2 linked regions of the Paraneptunicella aestuarii genome follow. The protein of the gene in region 2 interacts with the protein of the main gene of each other region in a pairwise test. Links are inferred from orthologs where the notes say so. Each region holds a gene or a part of one and is shown on either strand. Other genes may lie near its edges. The genes, in order: aceE and nth.

Region 1 (3,513 bases), 250 kb from region 2 along the record:
GCTTGTGAAAAGATCCATAAGCAACGTGAAGTGATTGTGTCTGCCATTGTGGCTGGCAACCCTGAAAAGGCTCGCCATGCCAGCAATGAACACTTGGCTTTTATTGAACAAACCCTACTGGAAATTAATAGACAGGATTCGCGAATGCAACGTGCTTTGCGTCGCATTGAAATTACAAAAGAATAATAAGAAAGGCGGGACTGCCTTCGTCTATATGACATGCAGGAGTAACCAATGACCTTAGTGGTGAGCAGTTAGGTTTTGGCGTCTCCAACGATGAACAGGGTAAGTAGTATGGTGAAACACCATCCTTACTGAAGAACAACCAAACAAATAGGAACGCACCATGTCTGATATGATGCAACCTGATCTTGACCCACAAGAAACGCAAGAATGGCTTGATGCTTTAGAAGCCGTATTGGAAGAAGAAGGCGTAGACCGCGCGCATTTCTTGTTGGAAACGCTTATCGAGAAAGCCAGACGCACTGGGGCTCATTTACCTTTTAACGCAACAACTGCGTATATCAACACGATTCCTGCTGGTCAGGAACCGACGATGCCGGGCGACCAAACCATTGAGCATACTATCCGTTCAGCGATCCGCTGGAACGCACTGATGATGGTATTGCGTGGTTCCAAAAAGAATTTGGAACTCGGTGGACACATTTCCAGTTTTGCCTCATCTGCGATGCTTTATGACATCGGTTTTAACCATTTTTTCCGTGCACCTAATGATAATGACGGTGGTGACTACCTGTTTATTCAGGGGCACGTTGCACCGGGTATTTACTCACGTGCTTTCATTGAAGGCCGTTTGACTGAAGAACAGTTGGACAATTTCCGTCAGGAAGTCGATGGCAAGGGCTTGTCTTCTTATCCTCACCCTAAACTGATGCCTGATTTCTGGCAGTTCCCAACGGTATCGATGGGCTTGGGTCCAATGCAAGCCATTTATCTTGCTCGTTACCTGCAATATTTGACAGACCGTGGCATTAAAGATTGTTCTAACCAGCGCGTATGGTGTTTTATGGGCGATGGTGAGGTTGATGAGCCAGAAAGCTTGGGTGCAATCGGTTTGGCAACCCGTGAAGGGTTGGACAACCTGACTTTCGTTATCAACTGTAACTTACAGCGCTTAGACGGCCCTGTTCGTGGTAACGGCAAGATCATTCAGGAATTGGAAGGGACTTTCCGTGGTGCCGGTTGGGAAGTGATCAAGGTCATTTGGGGTCGCTACTGGGATCCTCTATTGGCCCGTGATACTTCTGGCAAGCTATTGCAGCTGATGAACGAAACCGTTGACGGTGAGTATCAGAACTTTAAAGCCAAAGGTGGTGCATTCACTCGTGAACACTTCTTTGGTAAGTATCCTGAACTAAAAGACATGGTTTCTAACATGTCTGACGATGATATCTGGCGCTTAAACCGTGGTGGTCACGATCCGGTCAAAGTGTATGCAGCCTACAAACGTGCTGTTGAAACCAAAGGTCGCCCACAGGTTATTTTGGCTAAGACCGTTAAAGGTTACGGCATGGGTGCTGCCGGTGAAGGTAAGAACATCGCTCACCAGGTTAAGAAGATGGATATGGACAGCATTCGTGCTTACCGTGACCGCTTCAATATTCCAATTAAAGATGAAGAGTTAGCTTCACTGCCTTACTACAAGTTTGATGACGAGAGTGAGGAAATGAAATACTTACGTACTCGTCGCGATGCATTAAATGGCTTTATGCCGCGTCGTTTGGCGAAGAGTACGGAAGAATTGCCTGCACCGCCGTTAAAAGCCTTTGATGCCGTGTTGAAAGGCTCTAATGATCGTGAAATTTCAACTACCATGGCTTTTGTCCGTATTTTGACAGCCATGCTCAAAGACAAGCAAATTGGTAAGCGCATTGTGCCAATCATCCCTGACGAAGCGCGTACTTTTGGTATGGAAGGCTTGTTCCGTCAAGTGGGTATTTATGCTCATGAAGGCCAGAAATACGAACCACAAGACGTGGATCAGGTTGCTTATTACCGCGAAGACAAGAAAGGTCAGGTATTACAGGAAGGTATCAACGAACTGGGCGCAATGGCTTCCTGGTTAGCGGCGGGTACGTCTTATTCCACCAATAACCTGCCAATGATCCCGGTTTATATTTACTACTCCATGTTTGGTTTCCAACGTATTGGTGACATGGCATGGGCGGCTGGTGACTCACAGGCTCGCGGTTTCCTGGTCGGTGGTACGGCAGGAAGAACCACACTGAATGGTGAAGGTTTGCAGCATCAGGATGGCCACAGCTTATTGCAAGCGAACATGATCCCGAACTGTATCAGTTACGACCCAACCTATGGTTATGAAGTTGCGGTTATCGTTCAAGACGGCTTGCGTCGTATGGGTGAAGAACAGGAAAACGTGTTCTATTACCTGACCGTGATGAACGAGAACTACATTCAACCTGAAATGCCTGAAGGTGTTGAGGAAGGTATCGTAAAAGGTATCTATAAACTGGATGATGTGGTTGCCAAAGACGCTAAAGCTGAAGTGAAGCTACTTGGTTCCGGCACTATTTTGTTACAGGTGCGTGAAGCTGCGAAGTTGTTGCAAGAAGAGTTTGGCATTAGTTCTGAGGTTTACAGTGTGACCTCGTTCAACGAATTGGGTCGTGATGGCCTGGATGTTGAGCGTTACAACATGCTGCACCCTGATGGTAATCAGAAAACGCCTTATATCACCAAAGTATTGGAGAAAGGCAATAAAGGGCCAACGATCGCTGCCACTGACTATCTGAAAGCTTATTCTGATCAGGTTCGAGCCTTTGTCCCGGGCGCTTATAAAGTGTTGGGTACAGACGGTTTCGGTCGTTCTGACAGCCGCGCTAACTTGCGTCATCACTTTGAAGTGGATGCCAAGTACATCGCCATCGCCAGCTTGTATGAATTAGTGAAAGCCGGTGATTTGGATAAATCCGTTCTGGTTGATGCGATGCAACGTTTCGACATCAATCCAGAGAAGATCAACCCGCTTTACGCGTAATTAGGAACAGGAGAACTTCTGATGGCAACTATGAAAGATGTACTCGTTCCTGATGTGGGCGGTGATGAAGTTGAAGTGATTGAAATCTGTGTCGCAGTTGGCGATACAGTCGAAGCAGAAGAAGCACTTATTACGGTTGAAAGTGATAAGGCCAGCATGGATATTCCGGCTCCTTTTAGCGGCGTTGTCGGCGAGATATTGGTTAAAGTGGGTGACAAAGTTAGTCAAAACACTTTGATCATGAAAATGTCTGGCGCGGATGCAGCGGCGGCTCCGGCAGAAGCTGTGCCTGAACCGGTTCAGGAAGAAGCAAAACCTGTAGAAGCTGCACCCGTTGCAGAATCTGCACCAGCACCAGTCGCGCCAGCTCCTGTCGCCAGTGGCGAGCCGAAAATTATTGAAGTCAAAGTGCCTGACATTGGTGATGCGTCGGATGTTGACGTGATTGAAGTGTTGGTTGCTGTAGGTGATGCTCTGGAAGAAGAACAGGGCTT
Region 2 (3,324 bases):
CATTGGGCGCTGGACGATGAATACCAAAGCCCAGACCATGCGCTGACACTAAAACAGGTCGCGAATTCCTATAGCACTTTTGTAATATCACATCACGCTTCCGGTCATTGCCAAAAGTCACAAGCGGTTGCCCTGCGTTATTATTACCAAAAATCTCTTCAGGCGGAGGAAGTGAAGTTCCAGAAAGATTCTGGAGTTCGTCATAGGCATATACGAGTCGTTTGGGTTGTTTCAACATTGAATAACAAAGTTTTAGAAAGCTTGGTGCGAAGTCTTGAGCTTCATCCGTAAGTATTACATCGTAGAGTTGTGCTGCTTCTGATTCATGAATCAAAGCGGCGCTACAAGCACCATCAAATGCTCTTTCATTACCACCAAACTTATTGGCCGCACTTCGGAAATCGTAAAATTCTGCTCCGGTAGCGCGACAATATTGATAATAAATACCGTCTCGCGAGTCTCCACCAGGTGCACCCCAAGCATTAACAACTCTTATTTTTGTCCAATCGGGCTCCTCACCACTTTGCTCAATACAAAAGTTATTTATCAATCTCCGAAATTGACCTTTAAGGGAGCGAGTATGGAAGGTTACAGCTATGTGCCAATCTGGGTATTGAGTATGCAAATATGCAGCTTTAAGAGCTAGTACTATGGTTTTCCCTGAACCAGCTAGACCTCGGATACGTTGAACACCATCTACTGTCTCGATAACTGCCTTGTTTTGCCTATGATCTAGAGTCGCAATAGAGTCTTCCAACTGTTTTAGTTTCGCCCCACGTGAATCTGGACGAACCACCTCGCGCTTTGATCGATTTTTTCGGATACTACTTAAGCTTTCTACCGCTGATAAAGTCATCCGGTATAGCTCATCAGAACCCTCATTCCAATCCATACTATTCAATAGTTCAGGGAGTGATCTTTCATTGACGAGTGGATAGAGTTCATCGAGGACAACGTCGTTGTCATTCATTCCGGGCGCAAATGAAATTACGTGTAATGGGACGGCTAGCTGTCTGCCTTTTACCAGTTCGCGGTGTAATTTTAAGCGAGCTTCGATCTTGTTAGCTAAATCATCTTGACGTTCTTCATAATTTGCGAGATTCATACCTTCTATTAAGTCGAAAAGTATGATTCCTTTTGACGGGCTAACTAAAGTAGCATCAATGGAGTACTTACCGTCTGGAGTTGCAATGAGAGGGTAACCAGTAAAAGTTTCTCCAGTAATGTTTTGTACATTATCGATACAATTAATTAAGGCATCAGTTGCTACAGGCTTTTTATTTACACCGCGTGTTATGTTTAATCTTTCGGTCATAGATTTATATCCTTCTTAGCATGGCTCATCCAATTGGCAGCAGTAAAAGAAGACGTTCTTAATCGCATGTTTTATCCTTAAATTCACACAGATCCTCAATTATACAGCTACCGCATTTAGGATTTCGGGCAGTACATACGTAACGACCATGTAAAATAAACCAATGATGCAAGTTAAACATAAATTCAGCTTTATTCGGTGTATTTTTTATGATTGCTTGTTCAGTTTGCTCAACAGTCTTGCCCTTAGCATAACCGGTGCGATTGGCTAAGCGTTGAATGTGGGTATCAACCGCAATAAAGTATCTACCTTCATTATCTTTTAGCCAGCCGAAGGCTGTATTCAGAACTACGTTTGCTGTTTTGCGTCCTACGCCGGGTAGGGCTTCCAGTGCTTCACGGTTTTCGGGGACTTCTGAGTTGTGCTGCTCTACCAGTATTTGACAGGTTTTCATCACGTTTTCGGCTTTGGCGTTAAATAAGCCGATGGTTTTAATGTAGTCTTTGAGTCCGTCCAGTCCCAGTTCCAGAATCGCTTCCGGCGTATTGGCTACGGGGAATAATTTGTCGGTGGCTTTGTTTACGCCCACATCCGTTGCTTGTGCCGACAGGATCACAGCAATCAGCAATTCAAAAGGAGAGCTGTAGTTTAGTTCTGTGGTGGGGTGTGGGTTGTCGTCTCGTAAGCGAGTAAGAATTTCAATGCGTTTTTGTTTATTCATGTCGGTGTTGTTGTTCTTTCTCTTGCTCTTTTTATATACCAGAGTCGGTAATATTGGCTGCTGTAACTCGTGCTCGTTGGATCTCTTGCGGCGCTTCTTTCGGCTCAAAGATGGCTTCCAAGCGTTTGTCCATGACGTTTTTCAAGGCGATTAAAAAGCCCATGCCGATGAAGGCTCCCGGTGGCAATATTGCAAGCAAGAAAGGGCTGTCGGTTTCAAAAACGACGACTTTCAGGCTTTTTGCCCAGTCACCAAAGAGCAAGTGAGCCCCGTCAAATAAAGTTCCGTTACCCAATAGTTCTCTCATTGAGCCCAACACGACCAATACAGCGGTGAAGCCTAATCCCATCATCAAGCCATCCATTGCTGCCAGTTTTACGGGGTTCTTGGATGCATAGGCTTCGGCGCGGCCAATAATGGCGCAGTTGGTAACGATTAATGGAATGAATATGCCCAGAGCCAGATACAGGTTATAGGTAAAGGCGTTCATGAGCAGTTGAATAATGGTCACAAAGGCGGCGATAACCATCACAAATACCGGAATACGGATTTCTTTCGGCACATAATTGCGCACGGCAGATACGGTGCAGTTTGAGCCTAACAATACGAAGGTGGTAGCAAGTCCCAAACCCAAGCCGTTAATGGTGGTGGCTGTGACCGCTAATAGCGGGCATAAACCCAATAGCTGAACCAGCGCAGGATTATTTTTCCACAAGCCTTGCCAGGCTAATTCGAGGAGTTCTTTTTTCATTCGTTTGCTCCACAAGTCGCGTTTGCGGAAAAGGCTTCATCCCAATGGGTTTGCATATATTTCACTGCGTTGCCAACGCCAGCTACAACGGCTCTTGGTGTGATGGTTGCGCCGGTGAACTGATCAAATTTGCCGCCGTCTTTTTTCACTGCCCAAACCGAGTCGTGAACATTATCGGCTGGTTCGCCACTGAAAACCGTGATCCAGCTACTCACGCGCTCTTCGATTTTGTCGCCCAATCCCGGGGTTTCTTTGTGAGCAATAATACGGGTGCCGCCTATGCTGCCATCGGCAAGCAGTGACACCAGCATTTTGATTTGCCCGCTGTAACCATCCTGACTAATGGCTTCCACCGCAAGTGCAACCGGAGCGTCGTCCATACGGGCGCGATAGAGGTGCAAAGACTGATTTGCTGATTTACCTGACTCATTCAGACCAAACAGAATAGGTGCGTTCACCAGCGTACAGTCGCTGGCTACGTCATTATTGTATTGTGCTGGTGGGATGATTTTATTCAGCGTATTTAACAGGGTTTGG

Evidence for each region.
Region 1: the proteins of nth (region 2) and aceE interact in binary tests that used the Escherichia coli proteins (3 or more experiments, as listed by UniProt). The link is inferred for Paraneptunicella aestuarii from one-to-one orthologs.

The regions. Positions count from the first base shown.
Region 1 is NZ_CP074570.1:3,989,894-3,993,406, reverse strand. What follows is about bases 37-3,219. They hold aceE (pyruvate dehydrogenase (acetyl-transferring), homodimeric type), read left to right. Parts: upstream 37-346; coding sequence 347-3,019; downstream 3,020-3,219. Other genes in these bases: aceF (dihydrolipoyllysine-residue acetyltransferase), read left to right, coding at 3,041-3,219; KIH87_RS15375 (GntR family transcriptional regulator), read left to right, coding at 37-186. In the rest of the region: more of KIH87_RS15375, read left to right, coding at 1-36; more of aceF, read left to right, coding at 3,220-3,513. UniProt on the Escherichia coli protein: Component of the pyruvate dehydrogenase (PDH) complex, that catalyzes the overall conversion of pyruvate to acetyl-CoA and CO(2).
Region 2 is NZ_CP074570.1:3,742,329-3,745,652, reverse strand. Bases 206-3,199 are described here. They hold nth (endonuclease III), read right to left. Parts: upstream 2,037-3,199; coding sequence 1,374-2,036; downstream 206-1,373. Other genes in these bases: rsxG (electron transport complex subunit RsxG), read right to left, coding at 2,784-3,199; KIH87_RS14350 (electron transport complex subunit E), read right to left, coding at 2,068-2,787; KIH87_RS14360 (DEAD/DEAH box helicase), read right to left, coding at 206-1,315. In the rest of the region: more of KIH87_RS14360, read right to left, coding at 1-205; more of rsxG, read right to left, coding at 3,200-3,324. UniProt on the Escherichia coli protein: DNA repair enzyme that has both DNA N-glycosylase activity and AP-lyase activity. The DNA N-glycosylase activity releases various damaged pyrimidines from DNA by cleaving the N-glycosidic bond, leaving an AP (apurinic/apyrimidinic) site.